DNA from 3 places in the Streptomonospora halophila genome. Region 1 is predicted to be linked to each of the others. Evidence: predicted binding sites of a transcription regulator. Region 1 holds the regulator's gene; each other region holds the start of a gene.

What was found. The regulator LexA, encoded in region 1, represses DNA repair genes until DNA is damaged. The targets are predictions, from matches to a motif close to TCGAACANNTGTTCGA.
Region 2: ABEA15_RS09645 (DUF6504 family protein) is a predicted target of LexA. The motif match lies at 3,994-4,009, and genes of this name have one in related genera.
Region 3: ABEA15_RS07980 (DNA polymerase III subunit alpha) is a predicted target of LexA. The motif match lies at 4,231-4,246, and genes of this name have one in related genera.

The regions. Positions count from the first base shown of each region.
Region 1 is NZ_BAABIK010000017.1:35,250-43,095, reverse strand. Features, by position in the region: gene ABEA15_RS15375 (hypothetical protein) at 1-348, shown strand, start outside; gene ABEA15_RS15370 (alpha/beta hydrolase family protein) at 444-1,520, opposite strand; gene lexA (transcriptional repressor LexA) at 1,810-2,577, opposite strand; gene ABEA15_RS15360 (LysM peptidoglycan-binding domain-containing protein) at 2,913-3,569, shown strand; gene ABEA15_RS15355 (1-phosphofructokinase family hexose kinase) at 3,938-4,879, opposite strand; gene ABEA15_RS15350 (right-handed parallel beta-helix repeat-containing protein) at 5,293-7,846, opposite strand, start outside.
Region 2 is NZ_BAABIK010000009.1:13,878-21,723, forward strand. Features, by position in the region: gene meaB (methylmalonyl Co-A mutase-associated GTPase MeaB) at 1-864, shown strand, start outside; gene ABEA15_RS09625 (anti-sigma factor antagonist) at 1,178-1,549, shown strand; gene ABEA15_RS09630 (class I SAM-dependent methyltransferase) at 1,659-2,291, shown strand; gene ABEA15_RS09635 (NUDIX hydrolase) at 2,334-2,804, shown strand; gene ABEA15_RS09640 (hypothetical protein) at 3,320-3,631, shown strand; gene ABEA15_RS09645 (DUF6504 family protein) at 3,709-3,981, opposite strand; gene ABEA15_RS09650 (TetR/AcrR family transcriptional regulator) at 4,395-5,033, shown strand; gene ABEA15_RS09655 (M48 family metallopeptidase) at 5,114-5,947, opposite strand; gene ABEA15_RS09660 (DivIVA domain-containing protein) at 6,358-7,140, opposite strand; gene ABEA15_RS09665 (hypothetical protein) at 7,525-7,846, opposite strand, start outside.
Region 3 is NZ_BAABIK010000007.1:16,294-24,139, forward strand. Features, by position in the region: gene ABEA15_RS07975 (metallophosphoesterase) at 1-611, opposite strand, end outside; gene ABEA15_RS07980 (DNA polymerase III subunit alpha) at 744-4,115, opposite strand; gene ABEA15_RS07985 (DUF421 domain-containing protein) at 4,471-5,052, shown strand; gene ABEA15_RS07990 (metal-dependent transcriptional regulator) at 5,117-5,881, shown strand; gene ABEA15_RS07995 (aldo/keto reductase) at 5,915-6,913, opposite strand; gene ABEA15_RS08000 (DUF2795 domain-containing protein) at 7,172-7,507, shown strand; gene ABEA15_RS08005 ((2Fe-2S)-binding protein) at 7,577-7,846, opposite strand, start outside.

The DNA of each region.
Region 1 (7,846 bases):
TCCGAGGTGCCCGCGGCCGCGCGCGTGGTGATCGTCCGCTACGCCGACCGCACCGGCAGGCCGGGGACCGAGGCCGCGTCTACGGCGCTGGAGGCGGCTGCGCGGGGAAAGGCGTCTCCGCACAAGCTGTCCGGGCTCGGCGACGAGGCCAAGGGCTGGAGCGAGTCGGTGCAGGGCTTCGACTGGGGCTGCACCGCGGTGCGGCTGTCGAACCTGTACACGATGGCCTGCCACACCGCCGCGGTCGACTACCAGGCCAGTGAGTCGATGCCCGCCGACGTGGCGCTGGCCAACGCCGAGTCCCTGGCCCGGGCCGTCACCGCCGAGATCGAAAAGGGCGACTACTGAGGCCGTGGCCGCACACGCCCGCCACTGCCGGGCGTACGCGGTGCCGGTCGGGCGCCGTGTTCCGGCTGAACCGCCAATCATCGAACACACCCCGGCTAGAGGCCGGTCTCGGACTCCAGGAAGGTGCGCAGGGCGGGGGCCACGTCGGGGGAGAAGCGGCGCCGGGAGTCGAGCGCCTCCGCCCCGGGCGCGTCGCTGTACCTGCGGAACACGTGGTCGGCGCCGGGGATGTCGGCCCGCTCGCCGTCGGGCAGCCCGGTCATCAGGCGGTCGACGTCGCCGCGCGCGATCTGCGAGTCGGCGGTGCCCCACAGGACGAGCGTTGCGGTGCCGGCGGGCAGGTCGCGCGCCAGGCGCACGGGGTCCATCGCGTCGATGCGGCGCAGGAAGTCCTGGTACCGGGGAGCGAAGAGGCCCCCGAAGCCCTGCGGGAGGTCGGCCTCCTCCAGTTCGTCGCCGTCGCGGATTCCGGCGACGGCGGTCCGCACGTCCGAGAGCGCCTGGTCGGCCGCGGCGTAGTCCATGGAGCCGGCGGCCTCGGCCCTGCGGACCTGCTCGGTGATCTGCCGGTCGACGACGTCGAGGTAGCGGCGGCCCGGCGGGGCGGCGAGGACGAGTGCGCGCGGCGGATGCTCCTCGACGATCTCGTGGGCGCGCAGCGCGAACAGGGCGCCCTCGCTGTGGCCCAGCACGATGAGCCGCGAGGGGTCGACCTCGGGCCGCGACGCCAGGTGCGCGTAGGCGTCGGCGACCTCCTGGGCGAAGACGCCGTAGCCGACGGCGGCGTCCTTCTCGCGCGAGGCCATGCCGGTCTCGCCGCTGCCGAGCTTGTCGTAGCGCAGGGAGGCGACCCCCATGTCGGCCAGCAGGCGCGCGAAGTTCTTGTTCGTGCCGGCGTCGGGCCGCCCCGGGCTGTTGCCGTCGCGGTCGGTGGGGCCGCTGCCGGAGACGATCAGCGCCGCGGGCAGGTCGCCACCGCCGCCGGGTGGCAGGGCGAAGGTGCCGTGCAGGGTGTCGGGGCCGCTGCGGAAGGTGACCTCGCTCTGCTGCGGCCGGATGCCGGGCGGCTCGACGGGCCCGGAGTCGTCGGTTTCGGGGCTGCAGCCGGTGGCCAGGAGGGCCGCCAGGAGCGCGGCGACGGCGGCGGCGCGCAAGGGCGAGCGGACGGGCATGGTCCCTACCGTAGTGCCCGCCGCGCCCGCGGGTGCGGGGTGTGCCGGGGGATCGGCGGCGTGCGGCGCGCCGGGCGGCCCTGAGCGGCGGGCGGCACGCGAGGATTCGGCCTTTGGTCCCTGGCGCGGAGCCGCCGTCGCGGCGTAGGGCGGGGGATCGGGAACCGGTGCCGGGCGGGGTCAGGGATAACCGTTGGGTTCCGAAAAGGCGACGGGTTCGTGATCTACAGCGAAGATCACGAACCCGTGCCAAAGCGAGGCGAACTCGTTATGCCGACGCGGCGGCGGCTCACACGCGCCGGAGCACGGCCACCACCTTGCCCAGGATGGTGGCGTCGTCGCCGAGGATGGGCTCGTATTCGTCGTTGCGCGGCAGTAGCCACACGTGGTCGGAGTCGCGCTTGAACGCCTTGACCGTGGCCTCGTCGTCGAGCATCGCCGCGACGATGTCGCCGCTGTTGGCCTCGGGCTGCTGGCGGACGACGACCAGGTCACCGTCGGTGATGGCGGCGTCGACCATCGAGTCGCCGACGACGTTGAGCATGAACAGCCGGCCCTCGCCCACGAGCTGCTTGGGCAGCGTGAGGACGTCCTCGATGGACTCCTCGGCCAGGATGGGGCCGCCCGCCGCGATGCGCCCGACCACCGGGACCGCGGTCGCGCGGGACTCGTCGGCCTCGGGGGTCTCCTCCAGCTGGTCCCAGGAGCGCACCGGCGGCTGGCCCGGAATGCGGATTTCGACCGCTCGTGGGCGGTTCTGGTCGCGGTAGAGGTAGCCCTTGCGTTGCAAGACCTTCAGTTGGTGCGCCACACTGGACGGGCTCGATAGCCCCACCGCGTCGCCGATCTCCCGGATGGACGGTGGATATCCGCGCTGCCGCACATAGCGGTGGATGCAGTTCAGCACGCTCTGCTGGCGTGCGGTGAGCTGCGGCGCCCCCTCGGCGCTGTCAGCGGAGTCCTGAGAATCGGCGGGTGGAGCGGCAGCGGACCGGAGCGCGGTGACGGACCCCCCGCCCGTGTGAGGTTCCTGGGTTCCGTGGTTCTCCTCCGGCACGGCCGGCCTCCTCGGCGGTCGGTTGTTCTGGGTGCGGCTATCGGCGGGCGTCAGGCGGATCCCCCGACTCGAGGGACCAGCCGGTCGATCAGTGTTCGGCAGCGGTAGCGCGTGTTCAGCCACTGAACGTGGCGTCGCCGATACCGCAGCGAAACATGTCCAACGTTACTGCGTGCACACGGCAATATCAAACAAACGTTCGAGATGGTGCTGAAAAATTCGCTCGAATGCGGTAGGAATCGAACGTTAGTTCTAACGAACTGGCGTACGAAGGTGAGGACTGTGCGGCCATGACTATGTCAGCGTCTCAATCCGCCACTGCGTTCGAATCCCCCTTGACCTGGCCCGACATCCCACGACCCGATGACGGCGGGCCCGCCGTCCGGCTGCCGCGGCGCGCGCGGCTGTCCGTGGTCCCGCCGCAGGCGCCGCCGGCCGAGGAGGCCGAACGCGAAGGCGCTTCCGGCGCCGACCCGTTCCCGGGAGCGCACGACGGCGCGCTGTTCGACTGGGCGCGGCAGCTGCCCGAGTGGAGCGCCGCCGCGGCGGCCCCGCCGAGGGCGGCCCGGCGTCCGCGGCAGGCGGCACCGGCCCCGGCGCGGGCTCTGCGCCCGGCCGCCGTCCCGGCACCGCGCCCCGCTCCGGTGCTCGGCGCCGCAGCCAAACTGTGGAACGAGCGCCTCACGCGCCGAGGGCGCGTCGTGGTGGGCGCGGCGGTCTCGGCGCTGGCGACCGCCCTTCTGGCCGGCCTGCTGCTGGCCGTGGGCACCGCCGGAGCCTCCGCCACGGGCCCGGCGCCCGCGGAGTCGGCGCTGCACGAGGAGGCGCCTCCCACCGTGGTCGTCCGCGACGGTGACACCCTGTGGTCGATCGCCGAACGTGTGCGTCCCGGCGACGATCCGCGCAGCACCGTGCACGAGATCGTGAAGGCGAACGGCCTCAGCGAGTCCGAGATCGAGCCCGGCCAGGAACTCGTGATGCCCGAGTTCTAGCCGGTGCCGCGGCCGCGGCACCGCACCGGCCCGAGCGCCCTCCGCCGCCGCTGCAGCCACCGTCGCCCTCACCGTCCGCGGTTCGGGGCGGGGGCGACAGGCCCGGCGCGATGGAAGGGGTGCGCGGCGGCGGGACCGCGTTCCTGCTCGGCGTCCACTGCTCGGCCTCCTCCCGGTCGCGGCCACTGCCCGATGACGGAATGATCATGGCAGGGGGTTGCGACAGAACGGCGCCGTCGGCGGCCCGCACCGGCGTCGGCGCGGGCCGAGCGCCCGTGGCAACGCCCCGGGGGCCGCGGCCCCCGGCGGCCGACGTGCCCTGCCCGGCGCGCCGGGAGGACGCCGGCCTGACGCGTCCCGCGGCGTCGCTACAGGTCGTCCAGGCGCCAGGACGCGGGCGGGTCGGCCACCACCCGCACCGACTCGGCACGGAGGTCCTCGGGGCCGGGCACCGTGGTTCCGGGGAGTGCGACGGCCGCCGCGCCCCAGGCCACGGCGCGGCGCAGGCGCCCCTCCGGCGAGCCGTCGGCCGAGAGGTAGCCCGCCAGCGCGCAGTCGCCCGCGCCCACGGTGCTGCGCGGCACGACCGACGGGCCCTGGCCCCACCAGGTGCCGTCGGCCTCGGCGAGCACGGCTCCGTGCGGCCCCAGGGTGACCAGGACCGCGCGGTTGCCCCGGGCCACGGCCGTGCCTGCTGCGCGGGCGACGTCGCCGACGGTCTCCATATCCCGGCCCGCGAGCGCGCTCAGCTCCTCGCGGTTGGGCTTGAGCAGTGCGTTGCCGCCCGCCGCGACAGCGGCCTCCAGCGGTTCGCCCGAGGTGTCCAGCGCGAGCGGCACGCCGCGGGAGCCGGCCAGCTTGGCCAGGCGCGCGTAGAAGTCGACCGGCGCACCGATGGGCAGGCTTCCGCTGGCCACGAGCCACTCCGGGCCGCGCGCCAGCTCGGCCTCGACCGTCTCCAGCAGGCCGTCGATCTCCTCCGGCGCCAGTTCGGGGCCGGAGCTGTTGAGCTTGGTCGTGGTGCCGTCGCCCTCGGCCAGCGTGAAGTTCTTGCGCGTGGTGCCGGCGATCGGCACCGCGACGTGGTGCAGGTCGCCCAGCAGGGAGGTGAGCTCGGCACCCGTCGCGCCGCCGACCGGCAGCACGGCGGTGGTCGCATGCCCCATCGCGCGCAGCGCGCGGGAGACGTTGACCCCCTTGCCGCCCGCCTCTGTGGTAGGCGACCTGATGCGCAGGATGCCGCCGAGGCGCAGCTCGGGCACTTCGAGCGTGTGGTCGACGCTGGGGTTGGGCGTACAGGTCAGGATCATGCGGGCCTGCTCCGTGCTTCAACGGCGGTGGCGGTCGGGGCCGCCGCGGCGGCGAACCGCGGGCGGCGCCCGGTGGCGGCCGCCGGGGCCGCGGAATCCGCAGCGACCGCATCGGGGACGGACGGGCCGGCGATCAGTCGGAAGCGCGCTGGATCCGGGGCGCTGCACCCGGCGCAATGTGTGTGAGCCCGCATTTGCCGATCCGTTTGATTGTTGCCCTCTTTGATTATGTCCGTTTGCCCTCGACAGTCAATCGGTTTCGCTCAAATGAGCACAGGTCCGGGGGTGTGGCGACGTCCGATACCGGCCACGCCGGACTCGGCGAACCGGTGGTCGTGGCTCCCGCCCGAAACGACGGAAGCCGCGGCGGTCACCGGTGACCGCCGCGGCTTCCGTCGTGCCGCAGACCGCGCTCAGAGCGCCGGGATGTCCTCGGGCAGCAGCGTGTTGAAGTCGTCGCGGCCCGCGTTCTCGGCGTGCACCAGGCGGCCCGCCTGCCGGGTGACCATGCGCTCCAGCACCTGGCGGGCGTAGCGCCCGTTGCCGAACGAGGAGTCGCGCGGCACCTGGGAGAAGTGCGCGCGCAGCGCCTCCAGCGTCGGCTCGGTGCACTCGTAGCCCGACCCGCGCGCGATGTGCTCGACGATGGTCACCAGCTCGTCGTCGCTGTAGGACGCGAACTCCACCCGGTGGTTGAACCGCGACGCCAACCCGGGGTTGGAGTCGAGGAACCGCTGCATCTCGTCGGTGTAGCCCGCGACGATGACCACGACCTCGTCGCGGTGGTCCTCCATCAGCTTGACCAGCGTGTCGATGGCCTCCTGGCCGAAGTCGTTGCCGCCGCCGGCCTTGGGCGCCAGAGTGTAGGCCTCGTCGACGAACAGCACCCCGCCCTTGGCGCGCTCGAAGACCTCCGCCGTCATCTGCGCGGTGTGGCCCACGTAGCGGCCGACCAGGTCGGAGCGGGCGGTCTCGACGACGTGACCGCCCGGTAGCACGCCCAGCGTGTGCAGCAGCCGCCCGTAGAGCCGTGCGATCGTCGTCTTGCCGGTGCCGGGCGGCCCGGCGAAGACGAGGTGGTGGCTCATCGGCGCCACCGGCAGTCCCATGTCCGACCGCCGCCGGGCCATGACGACGAGGTTGGTCAGGTCGTTGACCGTGTCCTTGACCTCATGGAGCCCGATCATCCCGTCCAGCTCCGCCCTCAGGCTCGCCAAGTCGTCCTCTGAGGCCGCGCCCGCCGACGCGCTCTCCAGCACCTCTGGCCCGAGGTCCTCGGGCACCAGCCGTGCCAGCTCCGCCGGGTTGTCCGGCGCCTCACCGCCCAGCCGGTAGGCCTGCCGGTCGACCATCCCCTCGAACAGCTTGCGCGCATCGCGCCCGTTGCCGAAGGCCGGCCCCTTCGGCACCCGCTCGAAGTACTCGGCCAGCGCCTGCACGGTGCTGTCGTCCATGGTGTAGTGGTTGGCCTCGCACATGTTGCGCATGATCTGGACCAGCTCGCCGACCTCGTAGTTGGGGAACTCGATGGTCCTGCTGAAGCGCGAGGCCAGCCCGGGGTTGGCGGACAGGAACCGCTGCATGTTGTCGGTGTATCCGGCCACGATGACCACCGCGTCGTCGCGGTGGTCCTCCATCAGCTTGACCAGGGTGTCGATGGCCTCGCGGCCGAAGTCGGGCCCGCTGCCGCCTTCGCTGCCCTCGGAGAGCGTGTAGGCCTCGTCGACGAACAGCACCCCGCCCTTGGCGCGCTCGAACACCTCGGTCGTCTTGATCGCGGTCCCGCCGACGTACTGCGAGACCAGGTCCGCGCGCGCCACCTCGACCACGTGGCCGTAGCGCAGCACGTCCAGCTCGGCGAGGATTTGGCCGTAGAGCCGCGCCACGGTCGTCTTGCCGGTACCGGGCGGGCCGCCGAATACCAGGTGCCTGCCCGTCGTCGGTGTCGGCAGCCCCATCTCCGCCCGGCGCCGGTTCATCTGAGTGCGCGTGATCAGCGTCTTGACCTCGTGCTTGACGTTGGCCAGCCCGACCAGGGCCTCCAGATCGGCCAGCGGTCCCTGCGCCTCGCCGTCGTCGCCGACCTGCTCGCCGTCGCCCTGGTCCGGGCCGGGTGCGGGCGAGGGCACCGGCATCGACGTGTCCGCGCCCTCCCCGTAGGCGTCGGGCGCGCCGTTGTCGCGGCTGAGCAGGTCCTCGGCGCGGACCCGGTCGCTGGTCACGGTCTGGCGCAGCCCCGAGCGGGCGTTCTCGCGCACCGAGCAGTCCTCCAGCACGACGTCCTCAGCGGAGTGCACCAGCACACCGTCGCTGCTGTTTGCGAAGATCTCGCAGCGGCGCAGCGAGGCCGTCGCCCCCGCGGCCACCAGCACCCCGTTGCGCCGCCCGTTGTAGACCCGCGAGCGCAGCACCGACACCTCGCCGCGGTTGTGCACGGCGATGCCCTCGCCCGCACAGCCGGTGATGTCGCAGTCGCGCAGGTCCGCCTTCGCCTTCGCGCCGACGCTGACGCCGTTGTCGGCGCTGTCGTTGATCTGCACACCGCTCAGCAGCGGCCGGGACCCCTCGCTGACGGCGATGGCGGCCTTGCCGGTCCGCTCCAGTGTGGCGTCCTCCAAGCGGCCGTGGCCCTCCTTGCGGAAGAAGACGCCCTGCCCCCGCGTCTCGGTGATCGCCACCCCGCGCAGGAACGGGGCGCAGTCCTCGATCACGAAGCCCGGTCCCGACGTGCCGGTGACGATGCCCCGGTCGAACTCGACGGTGCTGCCGCCGCTCAGGCTGATGCCGGTGCCGCCGCGCACGGTCAGGCCGATGAACGACGTCGCCGCCCGGTCCTCGGCCCGCACTCCGTCCCCGGCGGACTCCGCCACGTCGCAGTCGGCGAACAGGCCCCGCGCCTTGCCCCACAGGTGGATGCCGACACCGCCCGCCCGGTTCACCGCGACACGCGAGAGCTGCGGGTCGGCG
Region 2 (7,846 bases), on a different contig from region 1:
ATCGACACCCTGGGCACGCGGCTGACCGCACAGGGGCACCGGGTCGCGGTGCTGGCGGTGGACCCATCCTCCACCCGATCGGGCGGCAGCATCCTCGGCGACAAGACCCGCATGGGCCGGCTCTCGGTCGACCCGCAGGCGTTCGTGCGGCCGTCGCCGACGGCGGGCACGCTCGGCGGGGTGGCCCGCGCCACCCGCGAGACCATGGTGCTGATGGAGGCCGCGGGCTTCGACGTCGTGCTGGTCGAGACCGTGGGAGTGGGCCAGTCCGAGGTCGCGGTGGCCAACATGGTCGACTGCTTCTGCTTTCTGACCCTGGCGCGCACCGGCGACCAGTTGCAGGGGATCAAGAAGGGCGTGCTGGAGCTCGTCGACCTGGCGGCGGTGAACAAGGCGGACGGCCCCCACGAGGCCGACGCCCGCAGGGCCGCACGCGAGCTCTCCCGCGCGCTCCGCATGCTCCAACCGGTGCACCCGGCTTGGCGTCCGCCCGTTCTGACCTGCAGTGGCCTGACCGGCGACGGACTCGACGACTTCTGGGGGACGGTCCTCGACCACCGTGCGGCGCTGGAGGAGGCCGGGGAACTCGAGGGGCGCCGCAGCCGCCAGCAGGTCGACTGGATGTGGGCGCAGGTGCGCGACCGCCTGATGGACAGCCTGCTCGCGCATCCGCGGGTGCGCGAGGACGCTCCGCGCCTGGAGTCCGGCGTGCGCGCCGGCGAGCTCACCCCCACGCTGGCGGCCGAGCGGATCCTCGCCGACTTCGGCGCCGGAGGCGCAGCGGGACAGGGGGATGCCGCGTCGGGGTGCGGGGACGAATCGGACGAAGGGCATGATTCATCACATCCTCCGCTTAGCCCGTGAACGCGGCGTTGTGTGTGGGGAGTGAAACACGCCACAATGGCCCCGGGTCTGGAACGTCCCGGTTGTGGAGAAAATACTTGCGAGACGGCATTCCCGCAGGGCGGTAGGCCTAATACCGTATGTGGTCGAAGGTTTACGGGAGCAGGGGCCGTTCTCCGGCGGTCCTGTTCATCGGCGTCGGCCGGGTCGCGAACCCTCCCGCTCAAGGCCGCCGCCGCAACAGAACGCGGATGGACCCCTACCGAAATCCGCTGTTTTCCGTAGGGTGAGCAAGGGGACCCCTCATCGACACGTGGGGCTGGGAGGAGTGAACGTGCACAGGCTTGGGCTGAGCACCCGGGTCGACAACCACAGCGTGATCGTGAGCGTCGAGGGCGACCTCGACATCGCGACCGCCGACGACCTCCACGAACATGTCCTGTCCGCGATCGACAAGCACGGTCCGTGGTTGATCCTCGACCTGACGGGGCTGGAGTTCATGGACTCCAGCGGCCTGAACGTCGTCATCAACGCCTACCGGGCTGTGAAGGAGCACGGTGGCAGCCTTGCGCTGGCCGCGCCGAACGAACGGGTGACCAAGGTCGTCCGCCTCGTCGGCCTGCACCGGCAGGTTCCGGTCCACAACTCCGTTTCGGCGGCCGTCAACGCCATGGAGCTGCTGGAGAGCAAGCAGCAGGCGGGCTGAACCCCCCGCACCGCCATGGACGGCCGCGCCGCGGCGCGCGGCGCCCCGGGACTCCGGGGCCGCCGCCGTGCCGTGCGGCCGACGGGCCCGCGCCGTACTCGGAGTCTCCTTGCCCTTCCCGTGGGACCACAACGTCCACTACCACGAGTATCTGCTGCGCCAGGTGCCCGGCCACTGCGTGCGCGCGCTCGACGTCGGCTGCGGGACGGGGCGCTTCGCCCGCCGCCTCACCGCCCGATGCGCCCGCGTCGAGGCCGTCGATCCCGACCCCGCCATGATCGCCGAGGCCCGTGAGCGCACACCGCGGCGGCTCGGCGTGCAGTACACCAACACGGCCCTGGCGGACTACGGCATCGCGGCCGGCGCCTACGACTTCGTCTCCGCCGTCGCCAGCCTCCACCACATGGACTTCGCCGAGTCGGTGCGGGCGATGGCCCACGGGCTCGCGCCGGGCGGCGTGCTCGCCGTCCTCGGGCTCTACCGCGAGGAGACCGCGGCCGACCACGCCGCCGGGGCCGCCGCCCTGGCTCCGCAGTGGGCGATCGGCGCCGGCCTGCTCGCCGCCCGCACCGTCACCGGTGTCCCCAGCCCTGCGGCCGAGGCGCCCGTTCCGATGCGCGAGCCCCGGATGAGCCTGCGCGGGGTCCGCCTCGCGGCCCGGCGCCACCTGCCCGGAGCCCGCGTGCGGCGCCTGCTCTTCTGGCGCTACTCGCTCGTCTACCGGCGTCCGCTCGCCGGGTGAGCACGGCGCCGGCCGGCGCCGCCGCTGGGTAGCCTCGATGCCATGCCCACACCCGATTTCATCCTCCGCCTGCGCAAGCACGTGGGACACGAGCTGCTCTGGCTGACGGGCGTGACCGCCGTGGTCATCGCGGAGTCGGGGGAGATCCTGCTGCACCGGCGCGCCGACGACGGGGCCTGGAGCACACCCGGCGGCATCCTGGAGCCCGGCGAGCAGCCGGCCGCCGCCCTCGTGCGCGAGGTTGCCGAGGAGACCGGCGTCGACGTGGTCTGCGAGCGGATCGCCAGCGTCGTCACCGAGCCGCCGTTCACCTACGGAAACGGCGACCGGGTGCAGTTCATGGACGTCACCTTCCGGTGCCGCCCGGTGGGCGGGAGCGCGCGCCCCGACGAGGAGGAGTCGCTGGAGGTCGGCTGGTTCGCCCCCGACCGGCTGCCCCCGATGAACGAGCGGATCATGCGCCGCATCGCCCACGCCCGCGAAGAGGGACCCGCGTACTACACCGCGCCTTAGCCTGCACACCCGGCTTCGCTCGGCCCGCCCCGCAGTCGAGGACCTGAGCCGCCCCCTGGGGGCGGCCCCGGGCAGCCGGGGCGGTCGAGTCCGGCGCGGGTGCGGCAGGGGTTTCGCAGCATCCGCGCGAGGGCGGCCTGTCCCGCCGGTGCGCCCCGCCCCTGGTTGCGGGTGCCGGGCCTCCTCGGGGATCGACGAACCGGGGCCGGGCACCGCGCCGTGACGTGGGAAAGACCGTCGAACGCGCCGTCGGCCTGCGGGAGCACCACGTCCGACCAGGGTGGAAACAAGCGCGGTGTGTGTTCGCCCGGTCGCTGCCCTCCTGCGCGGCGCCCCCGCACCACTCTTGCCGCTTCTCGTCCGCCGGCAGGGAGTCGCCCCGACTCCTTCCCCGGCCGTGCGCGGGCGGCACCGGTCCCTGCCGCAGCCACCCGCGCCGGTCGGCGGTTCGGGTAGCCGCGACCCGCGCGGCGGGACGCGCTCCGGCTGTCGGCACGGTGCGCGATGCTGGGGCCATGAGCGGACCGGCGAAGGACGATCCCGAGACCTCCGGGGCGGACGTCGAGCATCTCGCCGCAGTCCTGGCCCGGCGCAGGCGCGAGCTGTCGGGAGGCAGGGCGACGATCGGCGCCTCCTCGGTGGTCCACGCGGTCGAGGAGACGACGTGGGTGGGCGTGCGGGTCCCGGCGGTCGTGTGCCGCGCCGCCGCCGACCCGTTGCGCCTGCGGCCGACCGAGAGCCCGGTGACCTGCCGCCGCTGCCTCAGGCGGGCCGGCGGGCGCCGCTCCACCCGGGCGGGCCGGGGGCAGACCGAACTGGAGGTGTGACGCGGGCCGTCCGAGCGCGGCCGCCCGCGGCCGTGCCGCCCGGCCGCTGTACGCGAGGCGGCCGGGCGCGTGGCCGATCAGCCCCACAGGCGGCGCATCGTCCAGTCGCCGGTGGTGTTGTCGCAGCTGATGTCGGCGATGCTCAGCTCGCCGTCAGGGGACTCGGCGGCGACGCGCACCAGCCGCATGTCGGCGGCCGCGGCCTTGGCGCTGCGCGCGGCGCGTTCGTCCGGCGATCCCCAGGCGCCGATGACGCGCCGGACACGGTAGGTGCGGTCGCGCCAGGCGAAGAACGCCGGGTGACCGCCGGTGGTCGATCTGACGTCGATCCGTTCGTTGTAAAGACTCACCCGGCCAGTGTATCGAACATGCGTTCGAGTCGACAGCCGCCGGAGGCGTGTCGCGGCGGGCCACCACCTTAGGGCCGCATCGGGGTCCGCCGCCGGGCGGCGCGCTGTCGACCGCCGGTTCGGTGATGCGCACGACCCCCGGCGACCGGCTGATACACCGTCGCTTGGGTGGCCGGTCGGCGCCCGCGCTTCGGCGTGTCGCGCCGCGGGCCGAGGGTCGCCGGCGGTCCGCGAGGGGCCGCGAAGGGCTCCCGGGCGTCGGCGAGGGCGTGCCCCCTGCCGTGTCGCGGAAGCGGTTGCGGCCCGACCGCTCCTCGCGGGGCGGTCGGCCGGGCGTCCAGAGACCGACCGGATGGTATGCCTATGCTGGAACGTGCGCCACGGTGCGCAGGACTCGGCAGACGGGAAGGCGCATGCACAACACGGACGGCTCCGAGCGGTCGGCGACCGCACCCGACCGCGGAGGCGCGGTTCCCGAGCGGCTGCTCTCGGTGGCCACCCGGCTCTTCGCCGATCAGGGCTTCGAGCGCACCTCCGTGCAGGAGCTGGTGTCGGCCGCCGGAGTGACCAAGGGGGCGATGTACCACTACTTCGCGTCCAAGGAGGACCTGCTCTACGCGATCTACCAGCGCGTGCTCTCCATGCAGACGGAGCGGCTCACCAGGTTCGCCGGCGCCGAGGGCCCGGTCAGCGAGCGCCTGCGCAAGGCCGCGGCCGACGTCGTGCACACCACTGTGGACAACCTCGACGACACCCGGATCTTCTTCCGGTCGCTGCACATGCTCTCCGACGACCGGCTGACGGCCGTGCGCAAAGAGCGGCGCCGGTACCACGAGTGCTTCCGCGGCATGATCGAAGAGGGCCAGCGCGAAGGCGTGTTCCGCACCGACGTGCCCGCCGACATCGCCGTCACCCAGTACTTCGGCGCCGTGCACCACCTCAGCACCTGGTACCGCGCAGGTGGCGAGCTGACCGGCTCGCAGGTCGGCGCCTACTTCGCCGAGCTCCTTCTGGCCGAGCTCCGCCCGGCCGGGCCCGGCTCGGGCGCCTGAACGGGCAGGCGTGCCCCCCGGTCCGGAGGTACCCCGCCTTCGTGGACGGCCGCGATCCCCGGCCACCGGGGCGTGGACCGTCAGAAGAAGAGGCGCCCCGGGCGGGAGCGGTCGCGCAGGGCGGCCATCCGCTTGGTGTTGGCGGGCCGGCTGGAGAGCAGGTTGTAGAGGAACACGAACGGCCCCCGGTCGGTGCGCGCGCGCTCGGCCATCTCGCTCATGTTCACCTGCGTGTACAGGCGGGCTCCCCCCGCCGGCAGCCGGACCGCGTGCACTCCCTCGGGGCAGTACGCGTGCGCGTGGTTGTCCGCCGTGTACTCCATGGCGCGCGACAGCGCGGCGCCGAGCACGGGCACCAGCCGGGCGGGCGCCGTCACGGCCCGCAGGTGGAACGACGCGTGGCCGGCGGCGATGTGGCCCAGTTGGTGGGCGGCGACGAAGCGCAGGGCGTCGGGGTCGCGCAACCGGCCGTCGGAGTCGAACAGGTCGCCGGGCACCACGATGTAGCCGCGCCTGCCGTGTCCGATGCCCCAGGCCCGCGAACCGGCGCTCGCGGCCGGGTAGATGTAGGCGTCGGGCGCGCCGGCCAGCCCCATGCCGGCGCTCAGCCGGCGGATGGCGTGGTCGGCGTCGGGGAACTGGGTGGGCGAGATGCGGACCGACTGCGCCCGGCGGCGCGCGTGCCGCAGGCCGGCCGCCGCCCAGCAGCCGCCGGGGATGCCCGCGAGCACGAGCCCGGCCGCCCAGAGGGCCGCGCCTTCACCCGTCCACAGCGTGTGGACGGCAGCGCCGATCACGCAGCAGGTGACCAGGACGGCCGCGAGCGTCAGCGGTACCTCCCAGGGGTGCCGGGAGACGGCCAGCGGCTCGTTCGGCGCCGCATCACCGGCACGGGGACCGAAACCGGCCGGCACCGGAGCGGGCCGCACCGGCGTGTGTGCGGGCGCGTGCCCGGACCCCGCGCCCGCCCGCGCTGGCCGCAGCTGCGGGTCCCGCCGGACGAGCTGCGCGGGAGCGCGGGCGGCGGCCGCGCGCGGCGCGCGGGTACGAGCGGCGGAGCGCCGCGGTGGGAGGCGGCGCTGACCGTCGCCGGAGGCCGCCGTTTGCGTCATGGTGCTGCCCTCCTCCGGATCGCCGTGCCGGTCGCGACACGCGCGTGTGCGTCAAGTTATCGCATATTACTTTCTGTATCGGATGGAAGGCTCGGCAATTCGAGCGTGTCCGGAGAGCGAGGTTTTTCGGCGGAGCGGATCCGCGCGGGGCGCAGGGCGCACGGAGCGGCGCGGGCACGGCCGGGAGCCGGTGCCGCGCGCCCTCGCCCGGGCTACTGAGTGCCCTCGTAGTGGCGGAACTCCTGGGCGAGGAAGTCCAGGAACGCGTCGACCTGGGCGGGGTCGTAACCGGGTCGGGCGCGTGTGGTGGAGAACTTGACGCGGTCCACCTGCGCGGCGGTCAGCGGTGCACGTTCGCGGCGGCCGTGCATCAGGGCCTCCAGCGTCGCCTCGGCGCTGTCCAGGAAGGCGTCGACCTCCTCCTCGTTGTAGCCGGTGGTGAGCCGGGTTGTGGAGAACTGCTGGTTGCGGATGTCCTCCGGACGTATCGGCGGCCGTCCGCCCTGCGCCGAGGGAGGCGGTCCGGTGGGCGGCGCGCCGCCGGGCGGAGGCGCCATCGGATCGGGGCCCGGAGGCGGCGGAACGGGGCCGCCCCCGGGCCCCGCGCCGTGCTGGGGTCCGGGGCCGTGCCGGCCCGGCCCGTGCGGCGGGTAGGGGCCCTGCTGCGGCCCCTGTCCGTACGGCCCCGCGGGCCCGGGCCACGCCGTCTCGGAGGCGCGAACGAGGCCGTGCCTCCGAAGCTCGGCCGAGATGACGTCGAGGAAGGCGTCCACCTCGTCCTCGTCGTAGCCGGGGCTCAGCCGCGTGGTCCGGAACTTCGCGCCGTCCACCTCCTCTGCGGTCATGGGCGGCGCGTTGCGCGGACCTCCGTGAAGGCCCGCGAGCGTGGCTTCCACCCGATCGAGGAAGGCGTCGACGTCCTCCTCGTTGTATCCCGGGCGCAAGCGCACCGTGTTGAACTGCTTGCTGCGGATGTCAGCCGGTGTCAGAGGCATGGCTACATTGTGCCGATTCCTCGGCCGAACGTGGGCGAAGACCACTCCGCTCGGCGCTGCCGAAACCGGCCGCGCGGGGTCGGCGCGGGGCCGGCTCCGGAGGCGCCGTCCGGTCCCCGCTCGCGGGCGCGGCTGCCGATCCGCGCGGGCGCCGCCGCTCCGGGCCTCTCAGACGCTTCCATGCAGCCTGCGGAAGACACGGCGCGCGGCCCGACGGATCCAGCGCTCACGCCCTTCGGGCGGGCACGCCGCCCATCAGCGGTCTGGCCTCCCGGCCGGCCGGCAGGGGCACGGTCGGAGAACAGAAGCCGAAGGATTCCGGTGTCGGAAGCGCTCACCTGCCGGCGGCTGCGGCACCGAGTCTTTCCGACTCGGCACGTCCCATCAGGCGCCGGAGCCGCGCGTGCCGTCCGGGTCGTCCGGGCCGCTCTCCAACTCCGCGCAGATCGCGTCGACGGCGCTGTCGACCTGCTGCCGGTCGGAGCCGCGCAGGGTCCGGGGCAGCGCGTCGCGCCGGTCGCGGAGGGCGGCGGCCGCCGCACGCGCGGCGGCGGCGTCGCTCTCGCCGCCGCGCAGCGCCCGCAGCGCCTCGGCGCCCGCGTCGACCAGCTCCGCAGTCGCGATGGGGTCGTAGCCGCGCAGGACCCGGTCGAACTCGGCCACCGGTAGCTCGGCACGCCCCTCGCCCTCCGGAGCGGCCCCCGTC
Region 3 (7,846 bases), on a different contig from region 1:
ACCAGCAGCGGGCGCTGGGCGAACGCGGTGGCCGCCGGCGTGTGGGCGTGGCCGCACAGCAGGCCGGCCACCTGCGGGTGGCGCGACAGCAGCACCGCCAGCCGGTCGGGCCCCTGCATGGCGATCCCGTCGACGTAGGGCACGTGCAGGGGGACCGGAGGATGGTGGAACCCCAGCACCACCGGGGTGCCGCGCAGCCCGGTGAGGGTCTCCTCCAGCCACTCCAGCGTCTCCTCGGAGAGCAGGCCGCCGGCCTCGCCGGGCACCGTGGAGTCGCACAGCACGACGGCGCCGCCGCCGGTGCGGTGCACCGCGTTGACCGGGGCCTCGCCGGCGGCCTTCTCGCCCAGCACCACCCGGCGGAAGGCCGCCCGCCCCTCGCCGACGTCGTGGTTGCCGGGACAGCTCACCACCGAGAGCCGCCCCGACAGCAGCGCGCGGGCCTCCTCCAGTTCGCCGACCGCGCCGTGCTCGGTCAGGTCGCCGGTGACGACCAGGGCGTCCAGCGAGCCGGCGATCCCGTTGAGGTAGGCCATCACCTGCTCGACCCGCTCGCGGGAGCGGGCGCCGCCGTCGATGTGCAGGTCGCTGATATGGGCCAGGGTGATCAAGGTCCGTCCTTCGCGCGTATTCGGCCGTGGGGGCGGGCCGGCGCTGCGGCCCGGGACCGAACTCTAGCCGCGGAACGCGGCCGCTTCCTGCGCCGGAGGCGGTGTCGTCGGCACCGGCGCCGCTCCTCGCGCTCACCGGCCGGCGCTTCCCGGGCTGGCGTGCCAGAGCTTGCGCGGCGCCGCAGCGGCGCCCGCCGGCGCGATGTCGGCGTAGGTCGACAGCTCGTAGCCGTTGGCGTAGCGGATCCGCCGCCCGCCGACGCCGCTGACCGGCACGCTCTCGGGATCTTTTTCCAAGCGCTCGCGCAGCGCCGCAGCGGCGCCCTCGCCGCCCTCGTGCCAGATCCGCGCCAGCTCCTCCAGGTCGTAGGCGTGGGTGGCGTTGACCGTCGCCATGCCCGAGCCGACCCGGCGCACCCTGCCGCGCACCGCCAGCAGCCAGGACCCGAAGACGGTGGCGGCGCAGCGCTCCTGCACCGACTCGAAGAACGTCAGGTCCACCAGGCCGGTGGCGTCGTCCAGTGTGGTGAAGATGATGCGCTGGCCCGAGCGCACCGCCGGGGTCTGGGTGGCCACCTTCACCCCCAGCACCAGCACCTGCGAGCCGGCCGGGACCGCGGCCAGGTCGCGGGCGCGCACCGCGCCGCACAGCGCGCCCAGGGCGGCGGTCAGCTCCGCGTAGCAGTCCAGCAGGTGCCGGGAGGCGTCGTAGCCCAGCACCTCGAGCTCGGCCTGGACCGCGTCCACCGGCGTCATCGGCGGCAGCCCCCGGTCGCAGGGCTCCTCGGCGGCGGCCTCCAGGGCGATGGGCAGCTGACCGCCGCCCAGCGACCGGCGGGCGGCGCGGTCCAGCGCGCTCACCCGCAGCAGCAGGTCGCGCCGGCTCGGGCCGCCCGGGTGCGGGGAGCCCTCGTCGATGCCGTAGAGGGAGTCGAAGGCGCCCACCCGCACCAGCCCCTCCAGCACGCCGCGGGAGAGGCGGGCCCGGTTGGCGGCGTCGTTCAACGAGGCGTAGGGGCGCCCGGCCGCGAGCGCGTCGATCTCGGCGTCGGTGATGCCCTTGACGTCGGCCAGCGCGGCGCGGATGCCCGGCCCGCCCTGCGGCGCGGTCTCCACGCGCCACTCGCGCCCGGAGCGGTTGACGTCCACGCCCAGCACCGCGACGCCGAAGCGGCGGGCGTCGTCGAGGATGGCGCGGCGCGGGTACATGCCCGGGTCGTGGGTGAGGACCCCGGCGTAGAAGGCCGCCGGGTGGTGCCGCTTCAGCCACGCCGACTGGTAGGTGGGCAGCGCGAACGCCGCGGCGTGGGCCTTGCAGAACCCGAAGGCGCCGAAGGAGGAGAGAATCCGCCAGACCTCCTCGACCACCGGCCCGCTGTGGCCGCAGTCGCGGGCCATGGCCGTGAAGCGCAGGCGCACCTCCTCCTTGCCCTCGTCGGTGCCCAGCTGCCGGCGCATCGCCTCGGCCTGGTCCAGCCCGCAGCCGGTCATGGCGTGCAGCACGGCCGCGACCTGCTCGTGGAAGACGACCACCCCGCCGGTCGAGGCCAGTACCCGCGACAGCACCGGGCTGGGGGCCTCGGGGTCGCGCTCGCCGTCGCGCGCGGCGATGAAGGGGGTGATCATGTCGCTGTTGACCGGGCCGGGGCGGAACAGCGAGATGTCGGCGATGAGGTCGTCCATGCTGTCCGGGCGCAGCCGGCTGACCAGCTCGCGCTGGCCGGGCGACTCGATCTGGAAGCAGCCCAGGGTGGCCGAGGAGCGGATCATCGCATAGGTCGCGGGGTCGTCGTCGGGCAGCGAGTCGAGGTCGATGCGCTCGCCCCCGGTGCGCTCGACCTCCGACAGCGCGTGCGTCATGGCCGACTGCATGCGCACCCCGAGGACGTCGAGCTTGATCAGTCCCATCTCCTCGACGTCCTCCTTGTCGTACTGGACCATGTCGTAGCCGATCCGGCTGGGCTCCAGCGGCGCCCGGTCGCCCAGGGAGGCGTCGGAGACGACGATTCCGCAGGGGTGCAGGGCGATGTGGCGGGGCAGCCCGTCCAGGCGCTCGGCCAGCCTGAACAGCGTCTCCACCGGGTAGTCGGCCAGGCCGCCGGAGCGCAGTTCGGGCAGGTCGGCGCAGGCCGCCCGGATCTGGCGGGCGCGGATGTGCGGGAACGCCTTGGCCAGCACGTCGATCTCGTGCGGCGGGATGCCCATCACCGAGCCCACGTCGCGGATGGCGCTGCGTGCGCGGTAGGTCTCCATCATCGACACGCAGGCGGCGTCGGGGTAGGCGTCCAGGATCACCTGGTAGGCGTCCAGCCGGCGGGCCGACTCCACGTCCAGGTCGATGTCGGGCAGGCCGGTGCGGCTGTCGGTGAGGAAGCGCTCCATCAGCAGCCCGTGGGCCAGGGGGTCCACGGCCGAGATGCCGATGAGGCGGTTGACCAGGCTTCCGGCGCCCGAGCCGCGGATGGAGCAGCGGATGCCCTGCTCGCGGATGCGGTGGGCGATGTCGGCCACGGTCAGGAAGTAGGCGCAGAACCCCTTGCGTTCGATGACCGCCAGTTCGTGGGCGAGCCGGGAGCGGGCGCGCCGGTCGCCCTCCAGGCCCAGCCGGGCCATCCCTTCCCGGCAGGTCAGCCACAACCGCTCGCGGGCGGCGGGGATGTCGGGCAGGTGGTGGCGGTCCATGCCCAGGTCGGCGCCGGGGTCCAGGCGGCAGGAGGCGGCCAGGGCGCGGGTGTGGGCCAGCAGCCGCCGCACGGCGGTGCGGTCGGGGCCGCAGATCCGCTCGGCGACCTCGGTCATCTCGGCGGTGGTCTTCAGGTAGGCCTGGGACCCGCCGGACTCGGACGGCGCCCCGCCGCCCGGCAGCCAGCGCCGCGCCTCGTCCAGGACGCGGGCGACCTCGGCGCCGGAGCGGCGGGGATAGCGCACGGCGTTGCCCAGTACCGCCAGGGTGCGGGTCTCCTCGGCCAGGCGCAGCATCGCGGTCGCCCGGCGGTGCTGGGCGGGCCCGTAGTGGTCGACCAGCTCGACGGCGGTCTCGGCGGCCTCGCGCCAGGCCTCCAGGCACCGGCGGGCGCGCTCCATGCGGTGCTCGGCCGCCGCCAGGCCGACGTCGGACTCGGGTCCGGCGAGCACGACCAGCCCTTCGGCGTGCTCGCCCACCATCGCGTGGGAGACGGCGGGAACACCGCGCGCCCCGGCGGCGTGTGCGGCGCTGACCAGCCGGCACAGGGAGGCCCAGCCGCGCCGGCCGCGGGCCAGCACGACCACCCGCCCGCCCTCGGGCGCGGCCACGGCCAGGTCGGCACCCAGAACCGGGGCGATCCCGACCCGCTCGCAGGCGCGCACGTGCTTGACCGCGCCGTAGAGGCCGTCGCGGTCGGTCAGCGCGAGCATGTCCATGCCCAGTTCGGCCGCGCGCTCGACCAGCGCGTGCGGCGGCGCGGTGCCGTGGCGCATCGACGCCGAGGAGGCGGTGTGCAGGTGCGCGAAGGCGTCGGTCATCAGCGTCGGCCCTTCGGGCGCGCCGCGGTGGTGACGAGTACTGCGGCCATGGCTCCCCCCGTTGGCTCGGCCAAAGCGGGGCAGTCGGCGCCGCGCCCGGGGAAGAGGGCCGAAATCGAACTCGTGTACGAACACTAGCGCACGGATGATCATGGATAAAACCATGAGCAGGCAAATCACGGTCGCGGCCCGTGCCGAGGCCCTCCCGGATGCGGCGTGGCGGCGGGGGTTCCCATCCTCCGCGGCGCCACGATGGTGGCGCGCGGCACACCCGTCACCCGGGCGGCGAACCGGCGCCGCGCCCCGAACACGGGGCGCCGATCCCACCCCTTACCCGAGACGGAGACGCCCGGCCATGTGGAGCGGAATCTGGAGCGACCTGATGGTCATCGGCGTGCCGCCGGCGGAGAAGGTGATCCGCACGGTCGCGGTCTACGCGGCGCTGGCGGTGCTGCTGCGCGTCCTGGGCAAGCGCGACACCGCCCAGCTCAACACCATGGACCTGGCCGTGATGCTGCTGCTGGCCAATGTGGTGCAAAACGCCATCATCGGCCAGGACGACTCCCTGGTCGGCGGCGTGCTCGGCGCGGTCGTCCTGCTCGCCGTGGACGCCGTGGTGGTGCGTGCCGCAACGGCCCGCGCCTGGACCTGGCGGGCGCTCAACGGCACCCCCACGGTGCTGGCGCGCGACGGCCGCTACCTCGGCCCGGCCCTGCGGCGCCTGGCCGTGCGCCGCTCCGACGTGGACGTGCTGATCAAGAAGCAGGGGGCGCACAGCGTCGCCGACACCACGAGCGTCGTCCTCGAACCCGGCGGCGCCGTGCTGGTGGAGATGCGTCCCGACCGGCGCCCGGCCACGAGCGCCGACGCCGCCGCTCTGCACGAGCGGCTGCGGCGGATCGAGGAGCTCCTGGAGCACGGGCGCCCGCAGCCGTGAGCGGGTGCGCCGGCCCTCCGGCCGCGGACGCGCCCCCGGGGCCGGGCGCGATACCGTGGCGACCATGGAGAACGCATCCGAGCGGCCGTCCACCTCGGTCGAGGACTACGTCAAGGTCATCTACGACCTGCAGGAACGCGGTTCCGGCCCGGTGACGATCTCGGCGATGGCCGAGCGGCTCTCGGTGTCCAACTCCTCGGTTTCGGGCATGCTGCGCAAACTCGGCGAGCTGGGGCTGGTGTCGCACCGCCGCTACGGCAACGTGCGCCTCACCGAGACCGGCGACAAGGCGGCCCTGGCCGTCCTGCGCCGCCACCGGCTGCTGGAGACCTACCTGGTCGAGGCGCTGGGCTACTCCTGGGACGAGGTCCACGACGAGGCCGAGATCCTCGAGCACGTCGTCTCCGACCGGTTCGTCGACCGCATCGCCGCCTACCTGGGCGATCCCGCCGTCGACCCGCACGGCGACCCCATCCCCACCCGCGAGGGCAGCGTGCCCGAGCGCGAGACCCAGCTGCTGTCGGCCGCGGACGAGGGCACCACCGGCGTCATCGTGCGGGTCAACGACTCCGACCCCGACCTGCTGCGCCACCTCGCCGAGCAGGACATCGGCATCGGCATGCGCGTCGAGCTGGTGGAGCGCCGCCCCTTCGGCGGGCCGCTGATCGTGCGCACCGGCGCCCCCGGCGAGCAGCGCGAGCAGGCGCTGGGGCTGGTCGCCGCCGAAGCGGTGTGGGTCGCGCCCGCACACGACCACGACCGCTCCGGCGCAGGCTCCGGCTCCGGCGCGGGGGAGTCGGAGCAGGGCGGGCCCCGCCGGCGGCCCTGACGGGCCCCGCGCCGCGACCGCCGCACGCCGGCCTCAGGCGGGCAGGTGCGGCATCAGCGCCTCGGGGTAGCGCTCGCCCGCCGCGGCGCCGCGCGGCACCGCCTTCTCGATCTCCGCGGCCTCTTCGGCGGTCAGCCCGGACTCCAGCGCGCCCAAGGCCTCGGCGAGGCGCTCGCGCCGGCGCGCGCCCACCAGCGGCACGACGTCGTCGCCGCGCGCGGCGACCCAGGCGATGGCGGCCTGGGCGGGGGTCATGCCCTTGGCTGCGGCGACGGTGCGCAGCGCCTCGACCAGGTCCAGGTTGTGCTCAAGGTTCCCGTCGCGGAACCGCGGACTGCCGGCGCGGAAGTCGCCGGGCGCCAGGCCGCGCCCGCTGCTCCAGTGGCCCGAGAGCAGGCCGCGCGAGAGGACGCCGTAGGCGGTCACCCCGATGCCCAGCTCGCGGGCGGCGGGCAGGATCTCGTCCTCGACGCCGCGGGACAGCAGCGAGTACTCGATCTGCAGGTCGGTGATGGGGTGGACGGCCGCGGCGCGCCGCAGCGTCTGCGCGCCGACCTCCGAGAGCCCGATGTGGCGCACGTAGCCGGCCTCGACCATCTCGGCGATGGCACCCACCGTCTCCTCCACCGGCACCGCGGGGTCCAGGCGGGCGGGGCGGTAGACGTCGATGTGGTCGGTGCCCAGGCGGCGCAGCGAGTAGGCGAGGAAGCTGCGCACCGCCTCCGGCCGGCCGTCGTTGCCCGACCAGGCGCCGTCGGGGCCGCGCAGGGCGCCGAACTTCACGCTGATGACGGCGTTGCCGCGGTCGCGCTCCCGCAGCGCGTCGCGCAGCAGCATCTCGTTGTCACCCATGCCGTAGAAGTCGCCGGTGTCCAGCAGCGTGACACCGGCGTCCAGGGCGCTGTGCACGGTGGCCACCGCCTCGTCGCGGTCGGCCGGGCCGTAGAGGTCGGACATGCCCATCATCCCCAGGCCCAGGGCCGAGACCTGCGGTCCGGTGCTGCCGAGTCGGCGTGTCTGCATGGTCGCCATGAGGGTCCTAACGTTGATATCCAATATCCGTTAGCGATGTTAAGTTATCATTGGTATCACGGGACGGCCGCGGCGATCGCGCCGCGGCGTCGGGCAGGCCGCGGACAGCGTTCCCGCCGGTCGCTGAAGGTGCGCCGCGAATGGCGGCGGGGGCGGCAGGGTAGTCGGCGGGTGAACGCCCGGTGCCCTGGTCAGCCCGGCGCGCACCGCGCCGGCGGGTGGTGCACCGGGGCAGCGGCCGAGCGAAAGGAGCGCCCGATGGCGGTTCTGCACGACACCGAAGGGCTGAAGCGCATCCTCTCCGGTCTGGACTTTCCCGTGAGCAAGGACCGGATCGTGGAGTACGCCCAGGAGCAGGGCGCCGACCGGTACCTCCTCAGCGCCCTGCAGGCCATGCCGCCGGCGGACTTCAACGAGCCGAACGAGGTGATGCGCGCCGTGCCCCAGGACGAGCTCGGCGGGCAGAAGCGCGACGAGTCCGACCGCGCCCAGCAGCGCCGGCACCACACCAAGCCCGGCGTCTCCGAGCGCGCGCAGGAGACCGGGCCGGTCAACCCCATCGAGGAGGAGCTGGGGGAGAACCGCGGCTCCTGACGCCGCACCTCGAACCCGGCACATCGCGCGCCCCGCGGGCCGGGGGAGCGGCCGCCGGCGCGCGGCCGGTCAGCTCCTGCGGGCGCGCGCGGCGATCGGGCAGTCGCCGCAGACCGCGCCGCCGGCGGCCCGGTAGTACAGGCAGCACGTGGTGCGGGCGAACACCGCGGGTCCGGGCCCCGGCGCCGCGGGCGCGAAGCCGCCCAGCCCGCGCAGCGGCGGCCGCTCCAGCACACGGCGCGCCAGCGCGTAGGCGCCGGCGGCGTGCTCGGGCCGCGCCGCCGCCACCGTCGCCGCGGCTCCCGCCAGCGCCGAGGCCGCGTTGCCGTAGAGCAGGCG